One region of the Burkholderia sp. IDO3 genome, then DNA from elsewhere that is predicted to be linked to it. Evidence: predicted binding sites of a transcription regulator. Region 1 holds the regulator's gene; each other region holds the start of a gene.

What was found. Region 1 encodes FNR, which switches genes on or off when oxygen is low (the NO sensors DNR and NnrR bind a similar motif). Its sites were predicted from a motif close to TTGATNNNNATCAA; they were not measured.
Region 2: a site for FNR is predicted at 2,698-2,711, ahead of DCN14_RS36180 (DUF2892 domain-containing protein). Genes of this name have one in related genera too.
Region 3: a site for FNR is predicted at 2,422-2,435, ahead of DCN14_RS32890 (universal stress protein). Genes of this name have one in related genera too.
Region 4: a site for FNR is predicted at 1,862-1,875, ahead of DCN14_RS07215 (universal stress protein). Genes of this name have one in related genera too.

What each region holds. Positions count from the first base shown of each region.
Region 1 is NZ_CP028962.1:86,270-91,358, reverse strand. Features, by position in the region: gene DCN14_RS00425 (hypothetical protein) at 21-254, opposite strand; gene DCN14_RS00420 (DUF3005 domain-containing protein) at 532-939, shown strand; gene DCN14_RS00415 (universal stress protein) at 1,583-2,050, shown strand; gene fnr (fumarate/nitrate reduction transcriptional regulator Fnr) at 2,181-2,927, shown strand; gene DCN14_RS00405 (LysR family transcriptional regulator ArgP) at 2,974-3,867, opposite strand; gene DCN14_RS00400 (LysE/ArgO family amino acid transporter) at 3,973-4,593, shown strand; gene DCN14_RS00395 (aldo/keto reductase) at 4,923-5,089, shown strand, end outside.
Region 2 is NZ_CP028965.1:106,467-111,555, reverse strand. Features, by position in the region: gene petA (ubiquinol-cytochrome c reductase iron-sulfur subunit) at 1-285, shown strand, start outside; gene DCN14_RS38255 (hypothetical protein) at 445-837, shown strand; partial or broken gene DCN14_RS36190 (chloride channel protein) at 1,410-1,721, opposite strand; gene DCN14_RS36185 (carboxymuconolactone decarboxylase family protein) at 1,930-2,277, opposite strand; gene DCN14_RS36180 (DUF2892 domain-containing protein) at 2,370-2,573, opposite strand; gene DCN14_RS36175 (c-type cytochrome) at 3,086-5,089, opposite strand, start outside.
Region 3 is NZ_CP028964.1:264,119-269,207, reverse strand. Features, by position in the region: gene DCN14_RS32905 (alpha/beta fold hydrolase) at 1-1,040, opposite strand, end outside; gene DCN14_RS32900 (beta-ketoacyl-ACP reductase) at 1,037-1,783, opposite strand; gene DCN14_RS32895 (hypothetical protein) at 1,773-2,312, opposite strand; gene DCN14_RS32890 (universal stress protein) at 2,503-3,342, shown strand; gene DCN14_RS32885 (acetate/propionate family kinase) at 3,350-4,549, shown strand; gene DCN14_RS32880 (universal stress protein) at 4,619-5,089, shown strand, end outside.
Region 4 is NZ_CP028962.1:1,560,587-1,565,675, forward strand. Features, by position in the region: gene DCN14_RS07210 (PAS domain-containing sensor histidine kinase) at 1-1,672, opposite strand, end outside; gene DCN14_RS07215 (universal stress protein) at 1,992-2,465, shown strand; gene DCN14_RS07220 (cupin domain-containing protein) at 2,808-3,314, shown strand; gene DCN14_RS07225 (DedA family protein/thiosulfate sulfurtransferase GlpE) at 3,521-4,549, shown strand; gene DCN14_RS07235 (amino acid permease) at 4,980-5,089, shown strand, end outside.

The sequences.
Region 1 (5,089 bases):
GCGGCCGGTGCGCGACGGCGTCAGATCGCGATGCTGCTCGCGTCGATCCAGCGCACGGCCCAGTCGCGCGCGTGCGCGATCGCAGCGCCTTCGTCGTTGAACTGGAGTTCGATCGGAAAAAAACGATTGGCAACGAGTTCCCCGTCGCTCGATCGGGAGATCACGACATAGGGCTTGAACGACCCGTCACTGGCGCGCGCGGGCGCGCAATTCAACAGATAACCGCGGTGCGTGAAGGCAGTAGTCGCTTGCATGAATCCGCCACCTCTAGTCCCTTGCTTTGTTGTTCACTACCCGTCTTTAAGGGTGCTGCGGCCCCCGGCGCGGGCAGAGACGGCGAGATCGCTTCCCCTCTCGCCGCTTCGCAGGAAAAGAATCATACTCTGTAGAAAACGCGTGTTCTAGCTGAAATAAATCACGACAAATCAATGCGCGCCGCGCGACCGCGGCGATCGCCCGCGCGCCTTTTCCCGTCGTGCCCGGAACGGGACTTGCTTCGATCCGGAGCGCTTCGCCGCCAGGAGAGCCGCGATGGAATCGTCAGCTCAAGCGCACACCGCGCATCCGCGCAGCATCGAACTCGACAACGACGACACGCACGACAGCACCGTCGACACCGACGGCAAGAATCGCGAAGCGTCGCGTCTTGCTGGCGGCGCGATCTCGCCCGATCAAATCACGCGCAGCAACGCATCGCTCGTCAACGCAATGCCCGAAGCCGGCGACGGCTTCGCGGGCTTCGACAGCCGCCCCGGCGGCAATCACCCGGCGTTCGCGCTGCGGGCCGGCTACACGGTGATCGAGAAAGGTTTCGATGCACCGCCGCACGCAGGCGACGAACTGTTCGGCCCGGTTCACCGGATGTACGGCAGCGCGTACTGGCCCGGGCACGGACGCCGGCCCGAACGCGTCATCGAGATCGCCGCGGTGCCGAGGTAGCGCGCGGCGTTTGAATCGATCGTTCGTTTGCCGGAGCGGCGCGCGGGCCGATGGTTCGCGCGGGCCCGGCTTGTGTTCGGCGCGCACGCGGACGATCTTCCGTATCGGTGTCGATACCGGCGCCGGTTCGCGGCGACGCGCGGGTGCGCCGCGCGCTTTCGATCGATGTGAATGCATCGATGTTGATCGAAATCAGGTTATTCGCAGTTCGGTTGCGATCCAATGGAGGCACGCGCGCGATTCGGCTTCGCCAAAGCGGACGTTGTCGTGCATCGGCGGACGGTGCCGCACCCCGGACCATCGCGCGACGCCTGTGCGGCCGCTGCCGTCACGATGCGGTATCCGCACGGTGTTCGTCCGCCGTCATCTCGCCGCAGACTGCCGCAACGCGCCGCCCGGACGGCCGGCCGGCGCGACGTCGCACGCCGCCGCACCCGTCACGCAGCGCAACATGCGGCGCGCGCATGGCTCGCGATCGGCATGCGCCGCTGCAACGACACAAGCGCCGCGATCGCGCGTGCCGATCGAGACGACCGGCATGTCGATGCAAAGTCCCTGCCGTTGGTTTACTCTGCCTCGCAGCAACGCACGGTCTGCCCGGCCGTTCGGCCGACTTCCGTTCAACCCGCCACTCGGAGACACTATGTACAAGCGCATTCTGGTTGCCATCGACGGCAGCGACACGTCCCGCCACGCATTCGATGCCGCACTCGCACTCGCGAAGGAACACGGCGCGGAACTGCAGCCGTTCTACGTCGTCGAGAACGCCGCGATCTACTACAACGTGCCGGGCTACGATCCGTCCGTGCTGCGCGACCAGCTCGTCGCGCAAGGCAACGCGCTCGCGGCGGATTTCACGAAGCTGATGCAGGCGGCGGGCGTGAAGGGCGAGACGCTGATGAGCGAAGCGTCGTCGCTCAACGACGTCTCGACGCTGATCCTCGATGGCGCGAAGGCATTCGGCGCCGATCTGCTGGTGCTCGGCACGCACGGCCGGCGCGGGTTCCGCCGCCTCGTGCTCGGCAGCATCGCGGAACAGTGCGTGCGCCACGCGACGTTGCCCGTGCTGCTGATCCCGGCCGCCTCGCACACGGATGAGCAGGAGGGCTGAACATGTTCGCGCGCGCACCGTGCTCACGCAACGGCCGGCATGCGCGCGCGGTCGCGACGTTTTGTCACCCGACCGCACCAATTTGCGGTGGGACAATGATTCTGTCGATTCAACGCCGGAGTAAACGATCATGCTGACGCCCGTCGCCACACGCCCCGCCGCCCCTTCCCATGCAGGCAACTGGGCTCCCCGCCAGGCCCCTCATTGCTCGTCGTGCGCAATGCGTCATCTGTGCATGCCGCAGGGCCTCGCCCCCGAAGCGCTCAGCCGCCTCGAATCGGTCATCTGCGCGGCTCGCCCGGTCAAGCGCGGCGAAGCGTTGTTCCGCGAAGGCGATGCGTTCGACAACCTGTATGCCGTACGTTCGGGTTCGCTGAAAACCGTCGCCACGCGCCATGATGGCCGCGAACAGGTCACCGGCCTGCACCTCGCGGGCGAAGCGCTCGGCCTCGACGGCATCTGCGACGACACGCACCCGCGCACCGCGGTCGCGCTGGAAGACAGCTCGGTCTGCGTGATTCCGTACAGCGCGCTCAAGTCGCTGTGCTCGGAAGCCGGCACGATGCAACTACGCATGCACAAGCTGATGAGCGAGCAGATCGTGCGCGAAACGTCGCAGACGATGCTGCTCGGTTCGCTGAATGCGGAAGAGCGCGTCGCCGCGTTCCTGCTCGACGTGTCGCAGCGCTACCTGAAGCGCGGCTACTCGCCGTCGGAATTCAACCTGCGGATGACACGCGAAGACATCGGCAGCTACCTCGGCATGACGCTCGAAACGGTCAGCCGCACGCTGTCGAAATTCCAGAAGCGCGGCCTGATCGAAATGCAGGGCCGCCTCGTGCAGATCGTCGACTTCGACGGCCTGCATCACGTCTGACCCGGCCCGGCGCGTGCGATACGCGCCGCATGCCTTCCCCGTCCGATCAGTCGAGAAACAGCGCGGCGCGCGCCTTCAGCGCCGCGCTGAAATCGTCGAGCCAGCCGATCGACAGGCGCCAGCTCTGCCAGTAAAGCTCGATGTCGACCGTCCGCCCGCGCGACATGTCGACCAGTTCGCCCGCTGCCAGCTGGCGATCGACCATCCGGTCCGGACACATTCCCCATCCCAGCCCCGTTTCGCATGCGCGTAGATACCCGGCGACGTGCGGTATCCAGTGTTGCGGCGGATCGAGCTCCGCACGCGTCACGCGCCGGATGAAACGCGCCTGCAGCCCGTCCTTCGGATTGAACATCACGCACGGCGCGCGGCGCAGCGCATCGCGCGTGATGCCCGCGCCGAAATAACGGTCGTGAAACGCCGGCGAGCACACCGCGCGATAGCGGATGCGCCCGAGCCGCGTCGACCTGCACCCCTGGATCGGCTCGGCCTGCGCGGTCACCGCGCCCTGCACGCTGCCGTCGCGGATGCGCGCGGCCGTGTAGTCCTGATCGTCGATCACGAGGTCGAGCAACGTCTCGCGCTCCGTGCAGAACGGCCCGACCGCGTCGATGAACCACGTCGCGACGCTGTCGTCGTTCACGGCCACGCGCAGCGTCGGCCATGCGCTCGCGATCTGGCCCGGCAATGCGGGCATCCGGCCGCCCAGTTCGGCCTCGAGCAACTGCACGCGCTCCGTATGCCGGCACAGCAGCGCGCCCGAGGTCGTCGCGACGCACGGCTGCCCGCGCTTGACCAGCACGCTGCCGACACGCTCCTCCAGCAGTTTCACCCGCTGCGACACCGCCGACGGCGTGACGTTCAGCTCCCTGGCCGCCCGTTCGAACGAGCCGTGCCGGATCACCGCCGCGAGGGCGTCGAGCAACGCGTAGTCCAGCATTAGATTTCCTTAATCGACATTAGGTAAATTAGCTTCTCTTATTCCGGGGCTGACCGCAGACTAGCGCCAACCGATTCCCCCGTCTACTGCTGTCAATTCCCCATCATGAACTGGATCGCTTTTTCTCACGGCGTGGCCCTGTGCGCGTCGCTCATCGTCACCATCGGCGCGCAGAACGCGTTCGTGCTCCGGCAAGGCATCATGCGCTCGCATGTCGGCAAGATCGTGCTGCTGTGCGCGCTGTCGGACATGATCCTGATCGGCACGGGCGTCGGCGGCGCGTCGGTGCTCGTCGAACGCTATCCGACCTTCGTCCACGCGGTGCTGTACGTCGGTCTCGCGTATCTCGCGTGGTTCGGCATCAACGCGCTGCGCCGCGCGTTCAAGCCGGGGCACGAAACGCTCGACGTCCGCGGCGACGCCGTCGCGCCGCCGCCGCAAAGCGCGGCCGCGATCGTGCTGATGACGCTCGCGTTCACGTGGCTCAACCCGCACGTGTATCTCGACACCTTCCTGCTGATCGGCACGGCCGGCGCGCGCGAGCCGGAAGGCGCGCGCTTCGCGTTCGCCGTCGGCGCGATGTCGGTCAGCGTCGTGTGGTTCCTCGGGCTCGGATACGGTGCGCGACTGCTCGCGCCGTGGTTCCGCAAGGCCGTCGCGTGGCGCGTGCTGGACGGCGCGATCGGCGGGATGGTGCTGTTCCTGGCGGCGGTGCAGTTGCGATAGCACGTTCGCCGATCGAAGCCCGGGCAGCGGCTTGCCGCCCGCACGCAGCAACCCTCCCTCCGTTTCTCCCGCCCGCATCCGCGACGAAATTCAGTTCCAGATCGAACGCAGCCGACCGGATCACCACGCAACGGACGACGCGTCCGCTATCCGCCGCGATTCCTCCGCCTCCACGGCGGCGGGCCGGCTGCACGATTTCGAGCGATCGGCGAGAATGTCCCGAGTCCCGCGACAACGGCGCAAGCGCGTCGCGCCCCGCCGTCTCGTCGCCGTCATCTCGTCCCATCCCGTAGTTCGATCCCGTCACCTCGCAGATTTCGGAGAGAAACATGGCACTACGCACCCTCGGCACGTCGGACATCCAGGTTTCACCGCTCGCCTTCGGCGGCAACGTCTTCGGCTGGACCGTCGACGAGAACGCATCGTTCGCGCTGCTCGACGCGCTCGCCGACACCGGCATCAACTTCATCGACACGGCCGACGTCTATTCGGCCTG
Region 2 (5,089 bases), on a different replicon from region 1:
AACACCTTTCGCTCGCGAGCGGACCATCGGAACATTCTGGTCGTGGTTGGCGTCTGTACGCACCTCGGTTGTACACCGACACCTCGGTTTCAACCAGGGTCTCAGCCAAACCTGCCGGATAACTGGCCAGGCGGCTTCCTGTGTCCCTGCCACGGCTCGACCTACGATCTTGCCGGACGGGTATTCCGCGACAAGCCAGCACCGCAGAACCTCGACGTGCCACGTTACATGTTCTTGTCGCCGACCGAACTGTTGATCGGTCAGGACGAACATGGGGCCGCGTAGCCTTCCGAGACGATGCGCCGGAACGCTGCATATCGATCGAAACAAAAATCCGCCAGGGCGAACGCTCAACCCTGCGCCGTCGATGTACTCTTGTGCCACACTGCGATGCAATTTCGTCAACGGATCCCACCTCGGGCCGCATCGACACGGAGATCACCGATGAACAATTGGCAGATGGCGATTGCAACAGGGTTCTGTGTACTGCTTGTGGCGTGTTCGCGCCGAGACGGCGTCTTCTCCCTATCCCCCGTATTCGCGGAGCAATCGAGCCTATCTGCGTCCGAGGTCGCGAACTGCGTCGTCCATCGCTGGAAATCAAGTACGCGGCAACTGCATCGCGCGGAAGGTGCCGGGGCGATCCTGCTTCGTGCCGAATCATTCTTCCGCGGCGTGCCGATCGGATTGCGCGTCTTGACTGACGGACGGCACTCCCGCGTCGAATACTTCCGCCGGCGCCGTACAGACCCGCTGTACGGGTCGATGGTGCGCGGATGCCTGCGTCCCGATGTGATCCGTGGCACAGCCGGCACGCCGGCCGTTCCGCGATCATGACAGGCCGCGCGACGCACGAGGCTCGGGATCCGGCTCGATCGTTTGACAGCACCTGCGCACAATTTAAGCTCACCGCTCGCGTCAGTCGCGGCTCGCCATGCGCGAGGCGGCCGGCCTCTCATTCCATCGGCTTCATTGCAATACCCGCCACATGCGTGCGCCAGATGTCGCACTTTGCCTTCACGGGAAGCCAGGCAGCACGCTGTCGAAGGCGTGCGGAAGCGCGAATAGTTCCCGTTGAATGCACAGACAGTCCATTGTCGGCACTCCCGTCTATCGCGCGAAACGCGCGAACTTTGCCCTCAGCTGACGACCGTCAGGTGCAAGATACATGTCGTATTTCGACGAGGTTCGAATCCATCGGTCGATTTCCGCGACGCAATCGATGACGACCGGACGAACATTAATACGCGCCAGATAACGATAATCCTCTGAAATCGTATCGTCAGCGCTGCATCGTGCCGCATACGCAAACAGAAGCATCAACGCGGAGAGAAAGATGAGCGGCCCCTCCATGAGTAGTACCGGACGAGGTTAATCATGTCCTGTACCGCGAACCGATGCCCTCGAGGTCACCGGTGATCTCCGGGGAAAAAACGCGTGGAAAGCGCTTCATACAGCGGCGGAGCGAAGAATCGCGACACGCGGCTGGCAATCAGGGCCGTGGCCATCAGCGAAATGACGGGCGCATGGCCGTTGATCATCTCGATGACGATCACGAACGCCGTGATCGGGCTCTGCGTAACCGCGGCGAGATAGCCGACCAGCCCGAGCGCGATCAGCATCTGCAACTGCATTCCCGAAAACACGATGTGCAGCGTATTGCCGATGCTCGCACCGATCGCCAGAGACGGTGCGAACAGGCCACCCTGTGCTCCGGGAAGTTGGGGCAGTCGCCGATGTCGATCATGTAATGAGGATTCAGCCCGTGCCAAGGATACAAGTCATCACAGCATAGCAGACGTCGTGATAATCGAGCGACAACTCGGATGAGCCGTTCCGAGGTTCGTTTCGGGCAATCAGGCGTGGCGGCTTACCGCCCGGCGACAGCTCGACCTGAACTGCGGACGGACCAAGCCATTCAAGCCCGGATCAGGACGATAACTGTTCAAATGCAGCGAGCGCGTGCATGGCGTACATCATCGAGGGACCACCTCCCATATAAACGGCGGTTCCTAGCACGTCCTCTAGTTCGGCGCGTGTGGCGCCCAGCTTGACGAGAGCTTGGACGTGAAAGCCAATGCAGTCATCGCATCGGTCCGCGACTGCGATGCCGAGCGCAACAAACTCTCGCATTTTCTTGCTCAGTGCGCCATCCTTGGTGCCGGCTGCAGCCAATTGACCGAATGCGGTCATTAACTCAGGCTGGGACCCGCGCAGGTGACGCATGAGGCCCGATACGTCGTTGACGACCGCTTTGAAATCGGGTATCCCGCTCATAAAGTTGCTCTCCTTGATCAATCGCGAAGCAAACGTCACGTGACGCTGATGCGCGCGAGCAGCCGGGCGACTTGCGACCGGCCAAGTTCGAATTATTTAGCGTCGGTCTTCGACGCCGAGCACGTCTTCACGCCCAGAACGCTGTACAGAGGGCAGATGCGCACGATGCCTGTCAGGAGTGGCACGATGCCAAGCCAGCCCCACAAGCCAACGTGCCCTGTTACGGTCAATCCGATCAATATCAGCCCAATGAATATTCGCAGGGCGCGGTCGATATTTCCAACATTTGCTTTCACAACAGACTCCTCGGTGATCATGAGGTGGCATGTTCTCTTAACTGAATGAGTTTGCGGCCCCTTACGGCTGGCTCTTGATTCACCCCATTCTTTGCACATTCTGGGTTTTGACCAGCGTTTCGCCATGATGTAACTCAACTTCGAGTGAAACGACGAATCGCACCCTTCGCGCTTCCATAGCAGGCTGCCGGAAAATTGTTATGACGGCGCCTACCCCCCGATTCACGGGTGCGTTGCCGGTCGTACAAGTCGCGTAAGCGGCGCGTGGGGTGTTTAAGAAGTCTGTAAACTTCGACGCAGCCCTCCCCGGACGTTTATCAACAGTTCGATAGAGCCAGCCATCTCTATGCGCGAGCGTCTCGATACACCGACCGTCGCGCCGACGTATTCCCTCCCCCATAGCCGGCCCGCATCCACGACACCAAGCGCGAAGCTCAATGACTGCATGGAATGCGCAAGTGGCGATATGTGTCGCAATGTTGCCGGTTGATCGCCCAAATCGGTTACGCGATTCAATAGCGGGCATCAGCCGGCTTGCCGCCCACGGGCCAGTCTCGAATCTTCCCAGGGAAGTCTGGGCGCGGCTGCTGTGTGAAATACGCTGCGACGTCGAGGGCATCCTGATCGCTCAAGCCGCCCTGTGCTAGTGGAAAGCCGCTGTGCGATCCGATCGGCATGTTGTGCTTGACGAAGGCGGCAGCAGTATAAAGTCGCGCCATGCCCGCCCCGACGTTGAACGACTGCTCGCCCCACAACGGCGGATAAATGTACTGCCTCTCCGACCCTATCGCCCCCTCGCCGTTCGCACCGTGGCACGACGCGCATTGCGCCGCATACACCGCTTTGCCGTGGGCCACGTCAGGTGTCAGGTGCGTGTCGATCTTCCCCACACCGCGCCCCGGTACCTTTTCGTTTGGCCGGGCTCCGTCCTTCATCCAGTCGAAGTACGCGATCATCGCCTTCATATCCGCGGAATCGACAGGTATCGGCTTGCCGTTCATCGAACGTTGGAAGCAGCTATTGATGCGCTCCGCCAACGAAATCACCTTCCCCGCGCGCGACGAATAACTCGGGAATTGCGGGGAAACGCCCACAAAAGGCGATGCGTGCGCAACGGTCCCTCCTTCGAGATGGCAGCTGGCGCAGTTGAGCGAATTGCCGACGTTGCCCGGCAAAAGCGCTTTCGTTTCCAGATGCAACTGCATGCCGCGCACGAGTTGCGCCGCATTCGGCTGATCGAGCATCGCAGCGAAGCGCGGCGTCTCGAACGCCGATGGCGTGGGCGTCTTTACTCCCAGTTCCCGACGCAGTTTGCCCACATCGGACGCGCTTACTGGAGCCTGGCGATTGCCCCACGAAGTGCGGACGAAGGTCAGGATATCGGCCAGTTCTCGGTCGGACAACAGGTTGAAGGCCGGCATCGTATAGACCTTCGGATGGGCGGCGGTCTTCGGGGTCTGCCAACCGGTCAGCACCACGTGAATCGACGAAACTGGATCGGCAGACAGCACGGCCGGGTTCTCCGACAGCGGCGGAAACACGGCGGAAAAGCCACGACCGTCGACCTGATGGCAAGCGGCACAAAACTGGAGATAGGCGAGACCGCCGCGGGTCGTCAACAGGCCCGTGGGTTCCTTGGTAGTGTGTTGCGCACCGGATGCCCGCTTCGCCTCCTCGCCAGGCGAATTCGCAGGCAGTGATGTCAGATATATCGCGATCGCACTGAGATCCAAATCGCTCGTGTATTGCGTGCTATGACGAACCACGTCGCTCATGCCACCTGCTGCATAGGTATAGCGGTTTTGCCCGGTCTTGAGCAACGCAACGAGGTCAGCGGCGGTCCACGATCTGCGCAGATTGACGGCGCGCCAAGAATCGACCGTCGCCCCGGAAAGATAGGCGCTGCCATCACTGCCCGCATCGGACAGGGCTTTTTCCTGAAACCCGATACCGCGCGGTGTATGGCATGCACCGCAATGGCCCAGGCCCTGCACGAGGTACGCGCCGCGGTTCCAGATGGCATCGTGCTTCAGATCGGGGATGTAAGGCTTGTCGTCGAGGAAGAGCCCGTTCCAGACAGCGAGCGTCCAGCGCATATTGAACGGCCACGGAATGTCGGGAGCCTTGTTCGCACGACTCACCGGCGCGACACCGTGTTTCAGATATGCAAACAGCGCGCGCATGTCTTGGTCGGTCATCTTTACGTACGACGGATAAGGCATCGCGGGATAGAGATTGTGACCGTCCGCGGCGATACCTTTTCGCATGACCCGCTCGAATTGGGCGAAAGTATAACGACCGATGCCCGTCGCGTCGTCGGGCGTGATATTGGTTGAATACACGGCGCCGAACGGCGTATTGAGCGGCAGACCACCGGCCATCGGTTTGCCATCAGATGCGGTATGACAAGCGACGCAATCGCCGAGGCGGGCGACATAAGCCCCATGCGCGACAAGATCGGCATTCGATACCTTGGGAGAGTCTGATTGAGCAGCCCCTGCGTAATGGCCGCATGT
Region 3 (5,089 bases), on a different replicon from region 1:
AGCGTGCCGCCGAGGCAATAGCCGACCGCATGAACGGCTTCGCCGCAGATCGACCGGGCCGCATCGAGCGCCGCCATGCAGCCGTCACGCAGATAATCGTCGAGGCCGAGCGCGCGCGCCTCCGCGCCCGGATTGCGCCACGACACCGCAAACACCGTGTAGCCGGCATCGACCAGGAAGCGGATCAGCGAATCGTGCGGCTGCAGATCCAGGATGTAGTACTTCATGATCCACGACGGCACGATCAGGATCGGCTCGCGTGCCACGTCGGCCGTCGTCGGGTCGTATTGCAGCAGCTCGCACAGCGCGTTGCGCCATACGACGCGGCCCGGCGTGATCGCCACGTCGCGCCCCGGCAGATAGGTGCGCGCATCGCGGGCCCGCGTGCCGTTCGCGCGCTCGAGCCACGCGGTCGCATCGTCCTGCCAGTGCCGCAAGCCCGCCGCGAGATTCGCGCCGCCGCTGCGCATCGTCGCGTCGAGCACGACCGGGTTGGTCGCCAGGAAATTGCCTGGCGAGCATGCGTCGAGCCACTGTCGCGCGGCGAATCCGACCAGTTCCTCGTGGTGCCGTTCGACACCCGGCACGCCGCGCGTCGCGTCGCGCCACCAGCGCTGGATCGACAGGAAGCCGTCGCGATACGCTCGATACGGCCATCCGGCCCAAACGGGCGCGGCGAAGCGCGGATCGGCCTGTCCCGCGTGCACGGCCAGGCCGCTCGTGTCCGCGGCGCCGGCCTCGCCGTCGCCCTGGTTTGCCGCCGGTACAAAAGCAGCCAGCCACGCCTGCGTCGCGAGCTCGAAGCATTTTCCCGGCGACACCGCCAGATGCGCGCCCCAGTCGAGCATGGCCAGTGCAAGCGATACGGGTGACAGCCCGAAGGTCATCGCGGCTACGTTCGCGTGCGCCGCGCGGTTCCATTGCTCGGCGGGTGTCGTATCGGCTTGCGCACATTCGATCGCGCCCGACGCCGGTTCTCCGGTATCCGGCGGCCGTATCGATTCGCGCCCGACCGGCGCGCGCATGGCAGGTGCGTTCATCTCATGTGCATCCCGCCGTTGACGTCGAATTCCGCACCGGTCGCGAAAGCCCCCGCGTCGGAGCACAGGAACGCGACGAGCGCGGCGATTTCGTCGGGATCGCCCAGCCGGCCGACCGGAATCTGCGGCAGGATCTTCGTATCGAGCACCGTCTTCGGCACCGACTCGAGCATCGCGGTGGCCAGGTAGCCGGGCGCGACCGTGTTGACCGTCACGCCGTGGCGCGCGAGTTCGAGCGCCAGCACCTTCGTGAAGCCATGGATGCCGGCCTTCGCCGCCGCATAGTTCGCCTGCCCGTATGCGCCGCGCGAACCGTTCACCGAGCCGATGTTCACGATCCGCCCGAAGCCGGCTTCGACCATTCCCGGCACGAACGGCTTCGTCATGTTGAACATGCCGTCGAGATTGGTGCGCAATACCGCATCCCACATGCTCTTGGTCATCTTCACGAAGGTGGCGTCGTGCGTGATGCCGGCATTGTTGACGAGCACGTCGACGCGCCCGAACTCGGCCAGCACGCGCGCCGCGCAATGCTCGCACGAATCGAAGTCGGCAACGTCGACCTCGAACGCATGGAAGGTCCGCCCCGCCTCGCGTTCGCGCGTGAGCCACGTCGCGACGTGGTCGTTGCGTTCCGTATGCGACACCGCCACCGTCATGCCGGCATCGTGCAGGCGGCGGCTGATCGCGGCGCCGAGCCCGCCCATTCCGCCGGTGACGAACGCGACACGCTCAGCGCACATGATCGCTCTCCCGTACGCCGGCGATGCCGTTCAAGGGCCGGGCGGAAACCGGCGATGCGTCATGCGCGCCGGCCGCGTCCTCGATCCCGCGCTCCAGTGCCGCCATCCACTCGGCCCACGGCATGCTGGCCTCGTTGACCACGGCCAGTCGTCCCAGATCGGGCAGCCAGTCGGTCTGATAACGCGATAGCGCACCCGCGCCGTATTCGCGCAACCAGCTACGCCACGTGCCGGCGCTCTCGTATTGCGCCCGCATGCACATCTCGGTGGCATCCTGCCAGATCGCGAGGCTCGCGATCGCATGGTCGCGCATCACCTGCTGCGTTGCCTCGCCGAAGGCCGTCCACGCTTGCGTTTGCGCAAGCGACTGCTGCAGCCGGCGCACCGTGTCGCGGTCCTGCTCGATGCGTCGCCCGGCCAGTGCATGCCATTCATGCTGCCAGTCGCGGTTCAGCGCGACCATGCGCAACGCGAGATCGCAGCCCGCGCGGCAAACGTCGTTCGGTGTCGTCAAAGCGTACGTGCTCATCGGCTTCCCTCTTTCGATCCGGTCAATGGGTTGACATCCCGCGTCGTGCCGCACGCCCCGCATCGGCATCGCGACCGTTTCACTGTGCGGCCACGGCGCACGCGGGCCGTTGATCTGGGTCAAGCGCGCGGAAAGCCTGCTTCGTAGACTGGATTGCACTGGCGGATCACCCGTCGATGGAGCGATTCCGATGAGCTACAAAAGCATGGTCGTGCACCTCGATACGAGCGCCCGCGCGCATTCGCGGCTCGAGTTCGCGTTGCGTCTCGCCCGGCGCTTCGGTGCCCATCTGACGGGCCTCTTCGCGGTCTACACGCCGGAACCGAATTCGTTCTACGTGATGGCCGGGTCCGCCGATTATTTCCGCGCGCACCGCGAACAGCGCGACGAACGGATGGCCGCGCTGGAACGCCTGTTCCATGCGGAAACCACTCGCGCGAAAGTGCCCGCCACGTGGGTTCACGCGGACGAGCGCGCCAATGCGGCCGTGCTGCGCGCCGCACGTCTTGCCGACCTGGTGATCGCCGGGCAAAGCGACCCGAACGATCCCGAGACCTATATCGACGACCAGTTTCCGGAGAGCCTCGTGTTGTCCGCCGGCCGCCCGGTGCTGTTCCTGCCGTATACGGGGGAATTCCCGTCGGTCGGCGAACGGGTGTTCGTCGCGTGGGACGGCAGCCGGGAGGCCACGCGCGCCGCGCACGATGCGATTCCCTTTCTCGAACATGCGAAGCGCACGACGGTCGCCGCCGTGGTCGACGGCGATTCGCAAGCGGCGACCCTGCGCATTCCGGCCGCCGATGCCGCGTTGATGCTGGCGCGCCATGCACACGACGTGACCGTGCTCGATATCGACACCGGCGCCGGTGCGGCGGTCGGCGACACGTTGCTGTCACGCGCCTATGAAACGGGTTCCGACCTGCTCGTGATGGGCGCCTACGGCCATCCGCGCTGGCGCGAGCTGGTGATGGGCGGCGCCACGCGCACGGTGCTGGCGTCGATGACGATGCCGGTGCTGATGTCGCACTGAACCGGCGATGCGTACGCTCGCGCTCCTCGTCGTCAACGCCGGTTCGTCGAGCGTCAAGTTCGCGGTCTTCGCGTACCCGCCGCACGGCGATCCCGAGCGGCGGCCGCTGCACGAAGGCGAAGCGGTCGAGACCGGCAACGGCGTGACGATCCGCTTCGATGCGGAACCGGACGGTGTGTTGCCGAGGGTTGCCGGCGATCCGTACCGTGCCGTGCTCGCACGGATCGCGACGTGGATTCGCGAGCAGTTGCCGCACATCGCGCTGGGCGCGATCGCGCATCGCGTCGTGCACGGCGGCGCGCGGTACGTGGAACCGGTGGCCGTCGACGATGCCGTGCTGAATGCGCTGCGCACGTTGACGCCGCTGGCGCCGCTGCATCAGCCGCACAGCCTGGACGCGATCGACGCGCTGCGCGACGCGTTCCCCGACGTCCCGCAAATCGCCGTGTTCGACACGGCGTTTCATCGCACGCTGCCGCGTGTCGAGCAACTGCTGCCGTTGCCGCATGCCTGGTTCGACCGGGGCGTGCGTCGCTACGGGTTCCATGGCCTGTCGTACGAATACCTCGCCGTCGCGCTCGACGAGTCGTTCGGCGCACGCGCGCACGGCCGCGTGATCGCCGCGCACCTCGGCAGCGGCGCGAGCCTGTGCGCGCTGCGCGAGCGCCGCAGCGTCGCGACGACGATGGGCTTCTCGGCACTCGACGGATTGATGATGAGCACGCGCTGCGGGACGCTCGATCCCGGCGTCGTCCTGCACCTGCTCGAGGCCGGGCAATTGTCGGGCGACGCACTCGGGCACCTGCTCTATCACGAGTCGGGGCTCAAGGGCGTCTCCGGTGCGTCGGGCGATCCGCGTGTCCTGCTCGCGTGCGAAGCGGCCGGCGACGCGCAGGCCCGCGATGCGCTCGCACTGTACGTCCATCGCATCGTGCGCGAAGCGGGTGCGCTTGCCGCGCTGCTCGGCGGCCTCGACATGCTGGTCTTCACGGCCGGCATCGGCGAACACTCGGCGCCATTGCGCGAGCGGATCTGCGCGTCGCTCGGCTGGCTCGGCATCGCGCTCGACCCGGGCGCGAATGCCGCCCACGCGCACGTCGTGTCGTCTGCGTCGAGCGCGGTCACGGTGGTCGTCGAACCGACCAACGAAGCATGGGTCGCGGCGCGCGCCGCGGTACGCGTGCTTCGCGGCAATCGGGACGCTTGATCCAGATCAGCGCGGGCGGCGCGCATGCGCCGAAGATGATTCCATCGCCATCCGTTCAAGGGAAACGCCATGTACTCGAACATTCTGGTTGCGCTCGACGGCAGCGATACGTCGTCCCGCGCACTCGACGCCGCGCTGAACCTCGCGTCGGAGACGGGTGCGCGGCTGACCCCCGTCTATGTCGTCGATTTCCTGGTGCCGGCCTACGACACGTACGGCTACGATCCGTCGATCCTGATCGATGCATTCCGGGAGGAGGGGCTGCGCGTCACGGAGGACGCCGCGAAACGCATGAAGGCACACGGCGTGACCGGCACGCCGCAGATCTCCAATGTCGCGCCGGCGGGCGAAGACATTGCGCAACGGATCGTCGCGCTCGCCGACGAGATCGACGCCGACCTGATCGTGATGGGCACGCACGGCCGGCGCGGTTTTCGTCGCCTCGTCCTCGGCAGCGTGGCCGAACGCGTGCTGCGCCATGCCACGCGCCCGGTCCTGATGATTCCGGCGGGTTGTGCGTCGACGGCATCCGCCGGAACC
Region 4 (5,089 bases), 1.5 Mb from region 1:
TCACGGGCCGCAGGTCGGCCGCGATGCGCCGTACCGACGCGACCGTCGCGTCGATCAGCCGGCGCATGGCCTGCAGGTGCGACAGCATGCCGTCGTCGGGCTGCGCGCGACCGGGCGCGCGCAACTGCTGTTCGACGACGGACAGGTCCATCTTCAGCGCGGTGAGCTGCTGGCCGAGGTCGTCGTGCAGCTCGCGCGCGATGCGGGTCTTTTCCTCTTCGCGCACGTTCTGCAGGTTCGCCGACAGCTCGCGCAGCTCCTCGCGCGACTGTTTCAGCGCGTTCTCGGCGCGCTGCCGCTCGGTGATGTCGCGCAGCATGACCGTGTAGAGCTTGCCCGACGCATCGCGGATCTGCGAGATCGACGCCTCGATCGGGAATTCCTCGCCGTTGCCGCGCAGCCCGAACAGCACGCGCTGGCGGCCCATCTGCCGCTCGGACACGCCCGTCACGCCGAACTGGTCGACGTGCTTCGCGTGTGCGGCGCGGAACCGCTCGGGGATGAAGCGCGACAGCGGCGCGCCGATCGCTTCCATCGCCGACACGCCGAACACTTGCTCGGCCATCGGATTGAAGATCACGACCGTCTGCTTCTCGTCGATCGTGATGATCGCTTCCATCGACGAACGGATGATGCCCATCATCCGCGCTTCGTTGAGGATGCCGCGGCTGCTGGCGCCGACGTCGGCGCGGCCGCGCAGCAGCGCATGGACGAGCGCCGCGAACACGAACGACGCGATCAGTCCCGCCGCGAGCACCGTGCCGGCCGCGCGCTGCGCGCCGGTCGCGCTCGGACGGCCGTCGGCGGAATAGGCGAGCGTCAGCACGGTGCCGCCGAAATTCAGTTGTTCGGACCGCCGCATCAGGTCGGGCGACATCGACGCCTCGTCGGTCGTCGTCTCGGCGCTCGCGAACGGGTGCGGGTCGTCGCCGGCGCTCATCCGCAGATCGAGCCCGCGTTCCGCGTCGAGCGCGCGCTCGACCAGATGATTCGGACTCACTTCCGCGAACAGCACGCCGTCGGTGCCGGGCTCGTGCGGGCCGGATGGCGCGACGGCCGTGCGCGGCGAGGCCGTCGCGGGCAGGAACAGCGTGAGGGTGCGCGTGTCGCGGGACGTATCGTCGTCGGCCGGGTGGATGCCGAGCGCGACGTCGCCGGTGCGCAGCGTACGCGCGAGCGGCGCGGCGTCCGACGCGCCGAAGCGGACGACGACCGAGCTCGACGTCGGGGCGCTGAGCGTGGCGACGGCCAGCGAGCCGGCCGGCATCGGCGCCTTGCCGGCGAGGGCGCTGCGCGCGGCCGGCGACAACGCCGCATAGCCGATCTGCCGCACCGGCGAATACCCGCTGTCGAGATCGAGCGTGTCGGCGTACCGGCGCCATTGGTCGGGCGTCATCTGCGGCGCGAGACCGTACGCGCCGCGCGCGCTTTCGAGCACGGCGACGCCGGACTGCAGTTCGTGGCGCAGCATCGCGGTCACGTGCGCCGTGCGGCGTTCGAAACGCGTATGGACGGCGCCTTGCCACTGCTCGCGAACGAGCAGCGCAACGCCGAGCGACAGCGCGGCGCCGGCGAACAGCGTGACGACGCCGGCCGCGAGCGGCTGGCGTAACATGGTCTTGAGGCGCGTGGGCCCTCGGGCATCACGCGGCGGGGTTCCACTGGCGGTCATTCGATGGCCATTCTGGTGTCGGGGCCGCCTGTGGCACGCAGGCGGCGCGGCAAAACCGGGAAAAACTCGCACCGGCCACGTGCGGCGTCTATTTTCGAGATGAAATTGTGCGCGGTTTACACGCTTTTTGTAATAGGGGTCAGCTAAAAAGACGATGACCGGGCGTTGCAGCGCGCGTACCGGACGCGCTTGACGCGTATCAACCGGCGCGTCGGCACGTGGGGCAGACTGTTCGGCAGGCGAGCCGGCATCGGGCCGGCTCGCGGTGACGGGCCGCCGTGGCGCGAAGCGCAACGCAGGCCCGGTCGGAGGGCGGACCATGTACAAGCGGATTTTCGTCGGGCTCGACGGTAGCCCGAGCGCGCGTCTCGCGCTGAACGAGGCGATCCGGATCGCGGCGGCATCCGGCGGCGAAGTCACGTGCGCGTACGTCGTCGAGCACCGGCCGCAGCTCGTCGACGTCGACGCGGGCTTTGCGGCCGAACGCGACGGCGATGCGGCGGCATCCGATGCGGCGACGCCGGTGCTCGACGAGGCGAGAGCGGCGCTCGCGCAGCAGCATGTACCCGGCACCGTGCGCGCACTCGATGCATACGGCGAGGACGTTGCCGCGGTATTGATGCGCACGGCCGCCGAGGCCGGCGCCGATCTGATCGTGATGGGGACGAGCGGTCGCCACGGCCTGCGCAGGCTGCTGCTCGGCAGCGTCGCGGAATCGCTGCTGCGCGCGGCCGATCGGCCCGTGCTGCTGGTGCGGCACGGCGAGGCGGCGGCAGCGGCAGCGACCGCATGACGGTCGACGGGCGGGACTGACGCAAGCGCGGTGACGGGCAGGGCTGTCGTGAGCAGGTCGCGGCTGCCCGCGCGAGCGCGTGTCGCGCACGCTGGTCGTCGCAGCGCGGATGCGCAGGCCGGCCTATCCGTCGCGTGGCACGGCCGGTTGCGTCACGCCCCGTCCTTCTGGCAGCATCGACCCGGGTTCGCTTCCATCGTCGTGCGCTGCATTGCGCGCGCGATCCGGTTGCCGCGTGCATGGCCGCGGCGACCGGCGCAGCGGTATGCGGCTCACGGCCCCGCATCGTCGATCGGCCCGTGAATCGCATACCGGTTCCATCCTTCGTCCACGTCATTCGCCATGCCGATTTCCGCCGCCGACCTGATTCACCAGTTCAACCTGCAGCCGCATCCGGAAGGCGGCTATTTCAGGGAAACCTACCGCGCGACCGATTCGGTCGTACGCCCGGCCGACGGTGCGCCGCGCGCGGCGTCCACCGCGATCTACTACCTGTTGTGTGACGGCGCGTATTCGTCGTGGCACCGGATCCGTTCCGACGAGGTCTGGCATTTCTACGCGGGCGATCCGCTCGAAGTGTGGGTGCTCGACGAACGGGACGGGCTGACGATCCACCGGCTCGGCAATCCGCTCACGCATCCGGGCACCGTGTTCCAGGCCGTCGTGCCGGCCGGGCGCTGGTTCGGCGCGCGCTGCGCGTCGTCCGGGCACGTCGCGCTCGTCGGCTGCACGGTGGCGCCGGGCTTCGAATTTGCGGAATTCGAGCTCGCGGACGCGGCGGCGCTGAGCACCGCCTTTCCCGAGTACGCCGAATACGTCGCGCGGCTCGCGCCGCGTTCCGACGCGTAAGTGCGCCGGCGACGATCGTACCGACCGCCGACCGCCGACCGCTCCGGCGGCCGCGGTCGAACGCGGCCGTTCCGCGCGGTATTGGTCAAACCCGTTTAGAATGCCCGTGATGCAGGGTTGGCTGCGGGCGTGCCGCGGCGACCGCTGCCAGCCGTATCGGCGGCCGCCCCCGCCGCACGGTTCGCCAGTCTTCCAGGAGCGCCGCCGTGTGGCACTTTCCCATCGCGATTCCCTCGTCGCTCGGCCCATGGGCCGTGTTCGCGAGCGTGCTGATCACGCAGCTCGGCGTGCCGGTGCCGGCCGTGCCGATGCTGATTCTCGGCGGCACGATGGCGGCGATGGGGCAGGCGTCCTGGGCGAGCATGTTCGCGGCGGCGATCGGCGCGACGATGCTCGCCGATTCGCTGTGGTTCTTCATGGGCCGCACGCGCGGCCGTCGTCTGCTGAACGGGCTCGTGCGCTTCTCGCTGTCGCTGGACACGACGCTGCGCTTCGCGCGTAACGTATTCGAAAGATACGGTGCGCCGCTGCTCCTCCTGTCCAAATTCCTGCCGGGCCTCGGGCTCGTGTCGGCGCCGTTGCTCGGCACGACCGCGATCGGCGTCGGCGTATTCCTGTTCTGGGATCTGGCCGGTGCGTCGTTGTGGGCCGCGGTGTGGCTCGTCGGCGGCGCGGCCGTGCACGACCAGATCGTGCAGTTCGTGCTGTGGGTGCGCGCGAGCGGCGGCACGATCCTCGACGCCTTCCTCGCGATCTTCATCACGTTCCTGCTGTACCGCTGGGTGCGCCGCCTGCAATTCCGCCGTTATCTGGCGCAGGTGCGGATCTCGCCGCCGCAGCTGGTCGAAATGATGACGTCGAACGAACCGCCGCTGATCTTCGATGCGCGTCCGCGTGCGGTGCGCGAGCGCGAGCCGTTCAGGATCTCCGGCGCGGTGCCGGTCGATCTCGATTCGCCGGACCTGCTCGATCCCGAGATGCTGAAGCGGCCGATCGTCGTGTACTGCGTGTGCCCGAACGAGGCAACGGCCAAGCGTCTGATCGCGAAGATGCAGCGCAAGAAGATGATCCACAACATCAGGGCGCTGAAGGGCGGGCTCGATGCATGGGAGAAGCACGGCTATCCGGTCGAGCCGCTGCCGGCCGATCTCGATGCGTCGCGGTATTTCGTGCGGCCGGACCACGGCGCCGCGCTCGAAGGCGAATATACGGTGCGCGCGACGTTGTCCAAATAAAACGCGCGCCGGTTCACATTTCATCCCCCGATTTCACGCGCTCCGATCACTACGAAAATCGGCTGGCACGAAGTGTCTGATTATCCATATAATCCCGCCTGCATATTGCATGCGCTTGATTGCGCACAATCGACGCGAGTCCGTTCGCGCCGAAAGCGATTGATCCCGTTGCCGCCCGCTACGCGCACAGCCGCGTCGCGCGGGCCGCACGGGCGTATTCCGTGAAAGGCCCGATCCGTTTTCCGGATTGTTCCGGAAAATACCGATAATCTTCGGCGATTCCAATCGGAGTGACGCAGTATCCGCATCGTTTCCATCTGGAAAACGGCCGCGGGGATTTTTCGTTTTCGGTTTGCCGGTATCGGCATGAACGGTCGCGCATTGACATCGACAATGACGGCGGCCGGTTCGCGGCTGCCAGGAGACGGACTTGACACAACCGGAAGACCAGCTGCACCGCGCTCTGGAAGAGCGGCACATCAACCTGATGGCGCTTGGCGCCACCATCGGCGTCGGCCTGTTCCTCGGCTCGGCCACCGC